One region of the Lederbergia graminis genome, then DNA from elsewhere that is predicted to be linked to it. Evidence: predicted binding sites of a transcription regulator. Region 1 holds the regulator's gene; the other holds the start of a gene.

Region 1 (6,761 bases):
AAGTACTCGATGAAGTTAGAAATGGTTTGTACTATTTTGATGAAACATTGTTTGACATTATACCTTCCGTACATGAAGAATTAGAATTGCAATTAAATGAAACTTTCACAGATCATAAATTTGAAGTACCGAATTTCTTGCATTTTGGTTCTTGGATCGGTGGAGACAGGGATGGAAATCCTAATGTAACTACTGATATCACTTGGACTACTTTGAATTTACAACGTGAACTTGTCCTTAAGAAATACGATGAGTCACTAGTTGAATTAATGAAGCGATTCAGTCAGTCAACAAATCGAGTTGAAGTTAGCAAGGAACTAATTGAATCTGTTGTGAAAGAAGAACAAAACTACTTACAGGAAGAAGAAAGATGGCAAATTGATTCGGAAATATACCGTCGAAAATTTGCGATTATCATTAAACGTATTCGTGAAGTAGGAAAATCAAATGTTGGCTATCGTACCGCTGAAGAATTTCTAAATGATTTATTACAAGTAAAAAATAGCGCAGAAATGCATCAGCCACTTAATCATAGGTTAAAAGCAATCCGTAGATTAATTAGACAAGTAGAATTGTTTGGTTTTCATTTAGCAACATTAGATATACGAAATCATAGCGGAGAGCATGAGGCTGCAGTAAATGAAATGTTGAGAGCTGTTGGAATTGCGGATAATTATTCTGCTATGTCCGAAGCTGAAAAACAAGCAACTCTACAAAATGTGTTAACAGACCCTCGACCATTGTTATTATTTGAGGGCGGGTACACAAAAGAAACAGAAGAAGTTATTAAAGTATTTAAAATGATAAGAAATGCACATAAAGAATTTGGTAAGCGATCCATTGAAGTTTATTTAATAAGTATGACTCAGGCACCAAGTGATTTATTAGAAGTTCTAGTACTTGCTAAAGAAGCTGGAATTTACCGTCTTCATGCCGATGGAACAGTGGAAAGTGATCTTCATATTGCTCCATTACTAGAAACGATTGATGATTTAATTGCTGGACCAAAGATTATGAAACAGCTTTTTGAAATGAAAGCTTATCGAAACCACCTTGAAAAACGAGGAAACCATCAAGAGATTATGCTTGGATATTCTGATGGAAGTAAAGACGGTGGTACACTAACAGCTAACTGGAAACTATTTAAAGCACAACAAGAAATCCATAACATGGCACGTGAACATAATATTAGATTGAAATTTTTCCATGGTCGTGGTGGATCACTTGGTCGTGGTGGTGGTTCCTTAAATACAAGTATTCTTTCCCAACCAGTAGAAACATTGGGCGATGGTGTGAAGATTACAGAGCAAGGAGAGGTTTTATCTTCCCGTTATTTACTAGAAGATATTGCTTATCGTAATTTAGAACAGGCTGCATCTGCTTTATTAGAGGCATGTGCACGCTCTAGATCCTCCGAGCTAGTAAATTTACGTGAAAAAGAATGGGAAGATGCAATGGAGGAAATCTCCAAGTATGCATTAAGAAAATATCAGTCCCTCGTTTTTGAGGATCAAGATTTCTTAACGTATTTTAACCAAGCAACTCCTTTGAATGAAATTGGTGCGTTAAATATTGGGTCTAGACCAATGAGTAGGAAAAATAGTCAACGTTTTGAGGATTTGCGCGCAATTCCATGGGTGTTTGCATGGACGCAATCTAGACAAATGGTGCCTGCATGGTTTGCTGCTGGAACAGGAATCGAATCCTTTATTAATCAGGATCCATCCAATTTAGAATTGCTACAAGCGATGTATAAAAAATGGCCATTCTTCCGATCCACTATTAATAACCTGCAAATGGCATTAATGAAGGCAGACATTGCGACAGCTAAGGAATATTTAACATTAGTTGAAGATCAAAATATAGCTCAAAGAATATTCAATACCATTTCGGACGAATATAATCGTACTCGAAATATGTTATTAAAGATTACTGGAAATTCAGAATTGCTTGATCACACTCCGAATATCCAAGAATCTGTTTATAGAAGGAATCCTTATGTAGATCCTTTGAATTTCTTACAAGTAGATTTAATTAAGAAACTTCGTGAAACTGATCAGCCATCGGAAGATCTCGTCACGGAAGTATTACTTACAATTAATGGCGTAGCCGCTGGTCTTGTAAATACTGGTTGATGTAAATAAAAAACACTCTTGTGACTTTCGATATTCACAAGGGTGTTTTTTTGTTCAATATATTCCTCTTTATACTCCTTTATCAATTTTTAATCATAGTCTATTAATTTGTTCATATAAATAAGTATAAATCACAATTAATGTAAGGAATGAAGACGATGATAAAAATTGCTGCCCGATCTTCTCTATTAATCATAAGTATATTTTGCCTTGTTGCTATCATCGCTGTTTCCAGTGTGAGAATAAGCTTCTTCTCTTTTTTAGGTAATGATATCTCAAGGACTGATTCTCTCCTTTATATGATGTCGATGGAAAACCGATCCCTAGAACCAATCATTCCAAATAAAATGGATAGTTCATTAAGTAAAAATGCATTGAGATTATTCACTAATATTAATTTAGTAGATTTAAAAACGTATTTAATAAGCGAAATCCCTGGTTTAGATGCAGCTACACCAAAAATCCTTATTGCTGGTGAAGGTACAGATTTTACAAATCTACCAATCGAATCACCACCGCCAAAAGATTTAGATATTTGGGGTGATGATATCGATAATAAGGATGATGATGAAAAAGTAGATGATAAAAAACAAGAAACAAAAGATTATAAGGTTTATATATATCATTCGCATGATACAGAATCGTATTTTCCTATGTTAAAAGGGGCAGATACGAACAAACCAAATCTAGCATATAGCAAGGACAAAAACATTACCCAATTTGGAAAGCGACTTGGTAAAAAGTTAGAGGAACGAGGTATTAAGACATTAGTAGAAACATCAAGTGTTCAAAAAGAATTAGTGAAAAGAGGAATGAGTTTTGGACAATCTTATACCGTATCACGTGAAATGGTCGTAGAAGCAACAAAGCAAAATAAGGATATAGATTTAGTTTTTGATCTTCATCGTGATTCTGCTAGAAAAAGCGTTACAACCAAAAATATTAAAGGAAAAGATTATGCAAGTGTTTTATTTGTAGTAGGAACAGGACATGCAAACTTTAAAGAAAACTTAGATTTAGCTGATAAACTTCATAAGTTACTAGAAAAGAAGTATTCTGGTTTATCTAGAGGTGTTTTTGAAAAAGAAAGAAAGAATGGTAATAACGGAATTTACAATCAAGATTTAAGTGAGGGTTCAATGTTAATTGAAATAGGAGGTATTGATAATACACAAGAGGAGTTAAATCGTACTGTAGACGCATTAGCTGACGTCATAAGTGAGTATTATTGGGGAGAAGCTGTAGAAGTGAGTAAATAATAAAAAGGAGCCTTATCAAATACGAACATGAATGATGAAGGCTCTATTTTTATCTTTAATGAATTACATTACGATATAGTCCAATTACTTTTCCTAAAATAGAAACTTCTCGTAAAATAATCGGTTCCATATTAGCATTTTCCGGTTGTAGGCGGAAATAGTCTTTTTCTTTAAAGAATCGCTTAACAGTTGCTTCATCCTCGTCCGTCATTGCAACTACAATTTCACCATTATTGGCAGTATGTTGTTGACGTACAATGACATAATCTCCATCTAGAATACCAGCTTCAATCATACTCTCACCTACGATTTCTAACATAAAAACTTGCTCATCCGTAGGTACAAGCTGTTCTGGAAGAGGGAAGTATTCCTCAATATTTTCAATAGCAGATATAGGTAAACCAGCTGTAACTTTTCCGACTAACGGTACATTCACAGTGTTTTGTTTTGGGATATTGTCTTCTTCCAGCTGTAATACTTCAATTGCTCTCGGCTTTGTTGGGTCTCTTCGAATAAGTCCTTTACTTTCCAACCTAGCCAAATGCCCGTGAACAGTGGAACTAGAAGCAAGTCCAACAGCTTCTCCGATTTCACGGACAGAAGGTGGATATCCCTTTGATTTTACTTCTTGTTTTATAAAATCAAGAATATCTTGCTGTCTTTTCGATAGTTTAATCAATCTATTTCACTCTCCCTTGAATGACATTCATTTAAACACATTATATCAGACTAGTTAATAATACACAAACATAAGTTCGAATTCTCTGTTGACACAAACCTACGTTCGCATTATAATCAAATTAACGAAAATACGAACAAATATTCGAAAGAGGTTATTTTATGATTACTTTATTGAAAAAAAACTCATATATTATCCTATTCTTTATCATTTCTTTTCTAATGGGCTTATTTATTCTATTTAGTTCAGAACAAAAGGAAAATACGAATGTTAGTATAAAAGTAGAGCAAGGTGATTCTATTTGGTCCATCGCTGAAAACTATGCAGATTCATTAGGGATGTCAACAAATGAAGTAGTACAATTAATAGAAAAAGAGAATAAAATATATAACAAGTCTATTAAAACTGGTGATATAATAACAATTCCTGGTTTACAAATTGATAATAATGACGAATTTCAGATTGCTTATGAATAAATGAAGGTGAAATAATAAATGAAAGTAATTATTTATTGTCGCGTGAGTACGAATAAAGATGTTCAAGAAACATCACTTGAAAGACAAGAGTCAGAATTAATAGCTGCAGCTCATAAATGGAATTTTTCTATTGATAGTATAATAAAAGATAAGGCCAGTGGATATGAATTAGATCGCCCAGGTGTATTTACGATGTTAGAGAAGATAAAAGTAGATCCTCAAATACAGGGAGTACTGATTCAGGACGAAACTAGATTAGGAAGAGGCAATGCTAAGATTGCGCTACTCCATTGCTTAATGAAAGAAGATATACAAGTTTATAATTATTCGCAAAATGGTGAGTTAATCATTTCAGAAGCAGATTCCATGGTCCTTAATATAGTTAGCATGGTAGAAGAATACCAAAGGAAACTCCATAATTTAAAGATTCAACGTGGCATGAAAAGGGCTGTTGAGAAAGGCTATAGACCTGAAAGAAATTTAAAAAATAGAGGTAATCTAGATGGTCGCGAACGAAAAGACATACCAATCGAAGAAATCGTTAGATTAAGAAATAATAACTTGACATTTGCTGACATAGCTGCAACTTTAAGAGGTTTTGGGTATGATGTTTCAAAAGCTACTGTCCATAGACGTTTTCAAGAATATTTAAACAATAGTAATTTGAAAGCTTAATGATATATGGGGTTGAAAAATATCCCAATTCTATGTAAAGTTCAGATCAGTTGTGATCTGTGCTTTTTTTTAGTACCATATTTTTGTGCCAACTAACAGTTAGGCAATAACGTTAAAGGAGTCTTTCTATGCTATCTAAAGAAAAATTACAAAGAATAAATGAATTAGCAAAAAAGGCAAAAGAAGGTAGCCTTACAAAAGAGGAGGCGAAGGAACAATCCAAATTAAGAGGGGAATATTTACAGACATTTCGGTCTTCAATGAAGCAAACAATAGAAAATGTCCGTATTTTTGATGAGACTGGGGAAGACGTAACACCTCAGAAAGTTAAAGATATTCAAGCTAAAAAGAAACTTCATTAATTAAATTATGAATAAATGTTAAACAAAATTATATATTTTCTAACTTTTTTCATTTTCAATACGGAAAATAGTTGTCTAATCGACAAAATATCCTTATGATAGTAATGAGGAAACTATAGAAAGGTTGTTGTTGTTATGTTTAATGAAACTGATCAATTAGCTGTAAACACAATTAGAACTCTTTCAATTGATGCAATTGAAAAGGCTAATTCAGGACATCCTGGTTTACCAATGGGTGCTGCACCAATGGCATACACATTATGGACTCGTTTTATGAACCATAATCCAAAAAACCCAAATTGGTTTAACCGTGATAGATTTGTTCTTTCTGCTGGTCATGGATCAATGCTACTATATAGCTTGCTTCATTTATCTGGTTATGGTTTAGACATGGAAGAGATTAAAAACTTCCGTCAATGGGGAAGTAAAACTCCTGGACATCCTGAGTATGGCCATACACCTGGTGTTGAGGCGACAACTGGTCCATTAGGACAAGGTATTGGGATGGCTGTTGGGATGGCAATGGCTGAACGTCATTTAGCATCTGTTTACAATAAAGATGGCTATAACTTAGTAGACCATTATACATATGCTCTATGTGGAGATGGCGACTTAATGGAAGGTGTTGCTTCAGAAGCAGCTTCATTAGCAGGGCACCTACAATTAGGTAAACTAGTTGTACTATATGATTCTAATGACATTACACTTGATGGAGAACTAGATAAATCATTCTCTGAAAGTGTTGCTGATCGTTTTAAATCATATGGATGGCATTATATCCGTGTCGAAGATGGAAATAACTTTGAAGAAATTGCTAAAGCAATTGAATCTGCGAAAGCGGAAACATCTAAACCAACAATGATTGAAGTAAAAACTGTAATTGGTTATGGTTCTCCAAACAAGTCAGGTAAAGCTGATGTTCATGGTGCACCACTTGGTGAAGATGAAATGAAGCTTACAAAAGAATATTATAAATGGACATTTGAAGAAGATTTCCATGTACCTTCTGAGGTATATGAAATTTTTGAAAATAAAGTTGTTCAACACGGAAAAGCAAAAGAAAATGAATGGGATCAACTTTTTGAAAATTACAAGAAAGAAAATCCTGAACTAGCAGCACAATTTGAAGTTGCCGTTTCTGGTGAACTACCAGAAGGTTGGGATCAAGCTGTTCC
Region 2 (6,761 bases), on a different contig from region 1:
ATATGTGAGATACACATCCTCTAAGGCATTATCGTAGAAAGGAAGAATTAGTTAGGCACTAGTCTCCCATGCAAAACAACGAAAAACTAAAGGTCTTTTTACAGAATTTATTGTTCTAAAAATATTATATAGGGCACAATGTTAATTGTAGCGGAAGTAGCAAAAATCAACAGTCACGGAAGTCAAGTAATGACTAAATACTACTAGTTCCTGACTTTTAGAGCAGTCCCTTACATACAATCATACATATTGTAAAAACCAATCCCGAATATACTCTAACCGTTTAATTCGTAATGTTGGTTTACCACTTCTTGATAACTCATGGTTAGATTCAGGGAAACGAATAAACTTGGTTGTTTTTTTCCGTTGCTTTAAGGCAATAAACAATTGTTCCGCTTGTTCAATCGGACAACGAAAATCTTTCTCACCATGCAATATGAGGAGAGGAGTTTCTACTTTATCAACATATTTCAACGGGGAGTGGTTCCATAGTTTTTCAATATCTCCTAAATCAGCACCTATTTGCCAATCTGTAAAGTAATATCCTATATCACTTACCCCAGAAAAGCTGATCCAATTTGAAATAGAACGCTGAGTTACAGCTGCTTTAAAACGATTTGTTTGACCAACAATCCAATTCGTCATAAATCCTCCGTAACTCCCTCCTGTTACCCCAAGACGATTGTGGTCGATGAAATCAAAATTGGCTAAAACACTATCAACTGCTGCCATTAAATCCAGATAATCATTCCCACCATAATCACCGCGAACTGCATTTACAAACTGTTGACCATATCCATGACTTCCTCTTGGATTTACATACAAAACGGCAAACCCTTGAGCTGCCAGCACTTGAAATTCATGAAAATATGTATTAGCATACATAGCATGTGGACCACCATGAATCTCTAATATTAAAGGATATTTCTTTCCTTCTTCGAAATTAATTGGCTTCATGAACCAACCATCTACTTTCCAGTCTTCTGCCCCTTTTACTTCAATCGCTTCCGGCATTGCCAGTTGGCGAGTTTGCAGAAATTTCTCATTCACATATGTTAAACGTTCTTTTTTTCCAGTTGATAAATGAATTAAATACAAATCACCTGGTTCAGTTGGAGTACTTATTGCAACTACAGCTCTGTCATTTTTGGAATCTAAAGAGAAGCCGTAAACATATTGAGCATCATTTATTGCAGGATATATTTCCCCGGCAACATTTCCATAGTAAATTTCAGTATTTCCATGATCACTTACTTGAAAATAAAAACTTTGACTATCTTCTAGCCATTGAATAGAGGGTGCTTTTGTTCCCTGTAAGAAATCACCTACAACATAATCGCCAATTGGTGCGTCAAATTCATTTGTCATACATGTTAATATTTCGAGATGTAAATCATAAATGTATAACTTTGCATGCGTTGCATTTCTAAATTCTCTTTCACTTCCAATAAAACTAATATATTGACTATTTGGAGACCAAGTTGGTTGATTATACGCTCCATTTCCCTCAGTCAAATTTCGTTTTTCTTTCGTTTTTAGATTTAGCAAGTAAATATCACTAATGAAAGAAAAATCTTTGTCTTCTGTTTTATCAGCCGAATAGGCAATGTATTTACCATCTGGAGACCATGAACCTAATTGAAAGTGATGTTTTCCTTCTGTTATCTGTTCTAACGTCTCTGTTCTTAGATCTATCATTCCTATTTGTGTAAACTGATGTATGTCCAAAAATCCACTAGCATCTGTCTTATACTTCATGATATCTACTTCTAATGGAGTTATTTCTTGCTCTTTTTCCTTCTTTTCAGCGATATCATGTATCGTTTCATCTTTGCCAACTTTAACCGAAAAAACAATTTTATTACCACATGGAGACCAAACAGGATTGGATATACCATGCTTGCAATTTGTTAATTGTTTTGCTTCTCCACCTGTTTTCGATAATACATAAAGTTGTGGCTTCCCTGTTCTAGTAGATACGAATGCAATTTTACTTCCGTCTGGGGACCATGTTGGAGAACTAGTTTTTCCCTTTCCAAACGTCCATTGAATTGGTTGTTTCTCTTGAAGATGTATGTAATACATATTCGAAACATAATCGTTTTCCTTTTTGTCGATATGGGTTTGTATATAGACTAATTCCAAACCATTAGGTGATAGCTGTGGATCTACTATCGATTTTAAATCATATAAATCTTCTGGTTGTATTCCTTGTGTTATTGTCATGTTGTTCATCCTTTCTCCCTTACTAGTATATAGTATCCCATTTATCTAATCGCTTATTTTGCTTTTAAATCACACGAAAAATGTCATTATTTGTTGCTTGCAAATCACATATTTTATGGGTAAAATAGTACAGAACAAACGTTCTTGTTTATCTTCAGGTACCTTAGGAATTTCTTGTAAGGAGGGCTATTTATGACGAGGATTTCAACTTATGATCGAGACATCATTGAGCAAGCAATATACTTACCTATGCTAATTACCGTACTAAATCGTGACTTATCCGTAATCGAAAACAGTTCTTTGAAACTAAAAAAACCTTACCAAGAATTAATTATAGCAACGATAAAGACGGTTCAAAAAGAGCTTGCGGTAGTAAAACGGTACATGCAAAAAAATAATATTAAAGTCCAACGTCTTAAGTCAGATGATGCTTTTACAATGTATTTATTTCTTTATAAGGGGTATGAAGAACAACATAATTACTTCAATCCACGCTTACGTAATAGAGTCGAGGAACTTATGCTTTATTATTTTAATAGACAACAAAATCCAGAAACAAACACTCCGTTCCCTATTCAGCAACCTACTCTAAAAGAATTGAATCAGTTAAGACAGCACTAAAAAATGAAAAAGGAAGCGTGAAAAACACGCTCCCATTTTAGTTATTTGTATCATAGGTTTCATTATATTCAGATGCTTCTAAGTAAAGTAGCCTTGTCTTTGGATTACTTAAATATGACACCATCCTCTGCTTGTTTCGCTCGTATTTCACGCGAAGTTCGGCTGCACGTGAAATTTGACTTTTAAAAACATAATTTGAAACAGGAACCTCCATCGTTTCTTTATTTTGAAATTCAACAAGAGTCGTGCTCTTATCTTGTTTCCAATAATGTTCCACTTGGTCTGCAACAATCCATATACAATCTTGGTGAAAGGGAGATTTTGTTGGAAAGATATAAATAGAAGTGTGAGGATCAAGGAGGATTGGGGGCTTATGAGTGACATTAATCAATGCTTTTGTACCATTCCGACGACCATTAAAATCTGTGCCATTATAACTACAGCATCTATTAATAATTTTTATCGGTGACTCGGGAGTTAGCACATAACAATCATCTTCCACTACCCTTGTCCATAACTCGTTCTCCCTTATGTAAGGTATTAACATGTACGTGCTCGGGTTAATTTCATATTCTTCCACAAGGTATTTCTTTCTAACTTTCAAATCCATTTCTCCTTCCTAAAAACATAGTACATTTCAACTATACCACAAGACACAGAATAAATCATTGTTTTTTCGTAAAAATTTGAATAATTAAAATGTAAGAGCTTTCTTTTTGTTTGCAGGTCAGAAAATTGACACTCTTCTGTTGATATTTCTGCTGATTTTTTGTATAATTAAAAAAAGGTTTCAGAGGTGATCATCGATGGAAAAGAAGAAGTCTTATCAGGAACTACTGAAAGAGTATACGATGACACAGCAAAAAAATGAAACAAAAGCGATGGAATGGTATGTCGATTTTTTCTTGAACGGTTTATTACAACAAAGAAAAGAAAAACAACTCCGAGACGACATTGACCAGGCGCTGGATGAGAAAGATAAAGAAAGTTTTACAAGGTTAACGAATGAGCTTAAACGGTTACTAGGACGCTAAAATGAAAAAATCCCCTGTTTCCATTTGAAGGGGATTTTTTCATGTCTGTTTGTAACAATTATGATGCAGACTATCACTTATTCTCCATTATCCTCTTGTTTTAATTCATATTCCTCAATTAATTTAATTCGCTCCAGCATTGTTGGATGTCCATACCTAAATATCTTCACTAAATATGGAGGGTTTATTTGACTAAGCCCAGCCTTTGTTAAACTTTGAAAAGTCTGAACTCCAGCATCCTTATTTTGCGTCATTTCAATTGCATACGTATCAGCACGTACTTCTTGGTAACGCGATACCCAGTTCGTTAGCGGACTTACACTAAACAACAAAATGGAAGTAATTAGTAAGAAAACGGGTAATGAACTGATATTCGTCATTTTTTCTACTTTCCACGTTTGACCTCGCCTTGTAATCCAACGCTCCATTATTTTAGCAGTGATATATAGGCCGATTAAAGTTAAAAGTAAGTAGCCAGCTATTCCAATATAAATATGCTTTTCTACATAGTGTGCCATTTCGTGCGCCATGATAAATAATATTTCATCATCACTTAAGCGTTCCAGTGTCGTATCCCACAGTACAATTCGCGAATTGGAACCGACTCCTGTCACATATGCATTCATCGAATTTGTTTTACTAGACATATCTACTTCGTATACATGATCCGCTGGAATATTGGCTTTATCAGCAAACTCTAAGATTTTTGCTTCTAATTGCTTATCTTGCAATGGAGTAAATTCATTGTATAACGGGTCAATCAATACCGGTTGAATAAACATCATGAAGATGGAAAATGGGACAGATAAAATCCAGGCACCAAGCCACCATCGTTTTTTAAACTTCCTAATTAATGCATACAATACAGTAATGACAATGAACGAAATAGCAAATTCTATCCAGAAATCAATTAATTTATCCTTCATCCATAATGAAAATGTTTGTGTCGAGATATTGTAGGACTTCGACATCATAAAGGAAAGATAGCTTAGTGGGAACATGACTAAAAACGAAGCTAAAGATAACCAGAATAAATAAATGGCGGTAGTAACAATTGAAATTTTTGTGGTTTTTTTAGCCCAGTCTTCAAACTTAGCAGATATACCAAAAATTAAGATTAAGTAGTAGAATAACCATTCATATGGTGTTGCAAGAAAAAATAATAAGTTACGAAATTTGGAGTATTCTTCACTCAACATGATCTCTTTAGCATCTAGAAATGTTGTTGGATCAGCACTCGTTCCTTTTAATGCATCTGGAATGGAACTATCAGCAAGAAAATATAAATACGCATACATGAAAACACCAAATAATACATAGGCAATGATCGCCCTAAGAGCCCACTTTTTTATCAATCACCCATCCCCTCCTTGTCCACCTTATATTATATGTAGAAAAAAAATACGGAAATAGAACAAAGAGCCTCAATAAAAATCACGATTAATGAGTATTAATCGTGATTTTTATGAAGTTGGTTATTCTGATAATGTTTTCACGCATAACGTGACTGCTCGCTTTAAATCTTCATGTGACCAACTAGGAACTTTCCCATGCTCAATTGCGAGTGCATGGGATGCAGGGATATGGATAAAACCTGCTGGTATTGTTAGTTTATTCGTTGCGGCATAATGTAAGGCGGTATACATAACATGATTGCACAAGTAGGTACCTGCAGTATTAGAAATTTCAGCAGGTAATCCAGCGGAAATCAACGAATCGACCATTTTTCGTATAGGTAGGGTAGACATATAAGCAGCCTCTCCATTTGCCTCAATCGGCTCATCCATTCGAATATTCCCTTTGTTATCCTTTTCCCCATCATTAATATTAATTGCTATTCTTTCAGGAGTTACTTTAAACCTTCCCCCAGCAAGTCCAAGTGAAATAATAGCATCAGGTTTTACTTCCGTTATTAGTTCAAGCAATTCTACTCCTGCCTTTTCAAAATCAACGGGAAGCACTTTAGAGTAAATTTTATAATCCCCGATTACTATACCATCTAACTCTTTTACAATTTGCTCTGTTGGATTAATAGAGAATGTAAGAAATGGTTCGAACCCTGTTAGCAGTAATGTTTTCATTTAGTTTCACTCCTACTTGATTTCAATCAGTTATAAGAGAAAAAGATGGAGTGTTGTTTGCTACTCCATCTTTCTCATACACTAATAAATCAATTCAATAATTTCATCCTTCGTTACATTTCCAAAGTAGTGTTGAATGTTGACATCTTCTAAAGCTTTTGCAATTGCAGATCTTTCATATTGAACACCTGTCAACTTATTTTCAATTTCATCGATATCCCCTACCCCGAAGAAATCACCGAAGATTTTACAGTTCGTTATGATACCTTTATTCACATCCAGACGGAATTCAATTTGACCAACAGGGAAGCGATGAGAAAATTGCAAGTTAAATTTAGGTGATTTCCCATAATTCCAATCCCAATTTTGATAGCGTTCTTTAGAAATTTCGTGGATTTTCTCCCAATCCTTTTCGGTTAATTTATATTCCGGAATCGGATCTACACCCTCAAAAATGTTGCGCAACAATAATTGACGAAATTCTTCTACCGTCATTTTCTCATCCATAAACTCAGAAATATTGGCTACACGGCTACGAATTGACTTGATTCCTTTTGAAGCAATTTTATCTTTACGAACTTTTAATGCAGACACAACATTTTCAATTTCAGAATCAAACATCAATGTACCATGACTAAACATTCTACCTCTAGTTGAAAACTGTGCATTACCAGATATTTTCCGCTCCCCAACTAGAATGTCATTTCGACCTTTCATTTCTGCATCTACACCAATATTTTTCAAAGCATTGACTACAGGTTGAGTGAATTTTTTAAAATTCAAGAAGCTGTCGCCATCA

What was found. The regulator LexA, encoded in region 1, represses DNA repair genes until DNA is damaged. The targets are predictions, from matches to a motif close to CGAACATATGTTCG.
Region 2: the regulator LexA is predicted to act here: its motif matches at 2,358-2,371, upstream of ACFPM4_RS08060 (YhjD family protein).

Annotation. Positions count from the first base shown of each region.
Region 1 is NZ_JBHSMC010000001.1:521,656-528,416, reverse strand. It holds gene ppc (phosphoenolpyruvate carboxylase) at 1-2,135, shown strand, start outside; gene spoIIP (stage II sporulation protein P) at 2,294-3,394, shown strand; gene lexA (transcriptional repressor LexA) at 3,450-4,073, opposite strand; gene yneA (cell division suppressor protein YneA) at 4,235-4,549, shown strand; gene ACFPM4_RS02760 (YneB family resolvase-like protein) at 4,568-5,224, shown strand; gene ACFPM4_RS02755 (DUF896 domain-containing protein) at 5,353-5,586, shown strand; gene tkt (transketolase) at 5,722-6,761, shown strand, end outside.
Region 2 is NZ_JBHSMC010000011.1:18,596-25,356, forward strand. It holds gene ACFPM4_RS08055 (S9 family peptidase) at 241-2,226, opposite strand; gene ACFPM4_RS08060 (YhjD family protein) at 2,419-2,847, shown strand; gene ACFPM4_RS08065 (competence protein ComK) at 2,885-3,451, opposite strand; gene ACFPM4_RS08070 (IDEAL domain-containing protein) at 3,654-3,881, shown strand; gene ACFPM4_RS08075 (M48 family metallopeptidase) at 3,959-5,236, opposite strand; gene pcp (pyroglutamyl-peptidase I) at 5,357-5,962, opposite strand; gene ACFPM4_RS08085 (lipoate--protein ligase) at 6,044-6,761, opposite strand, start outside.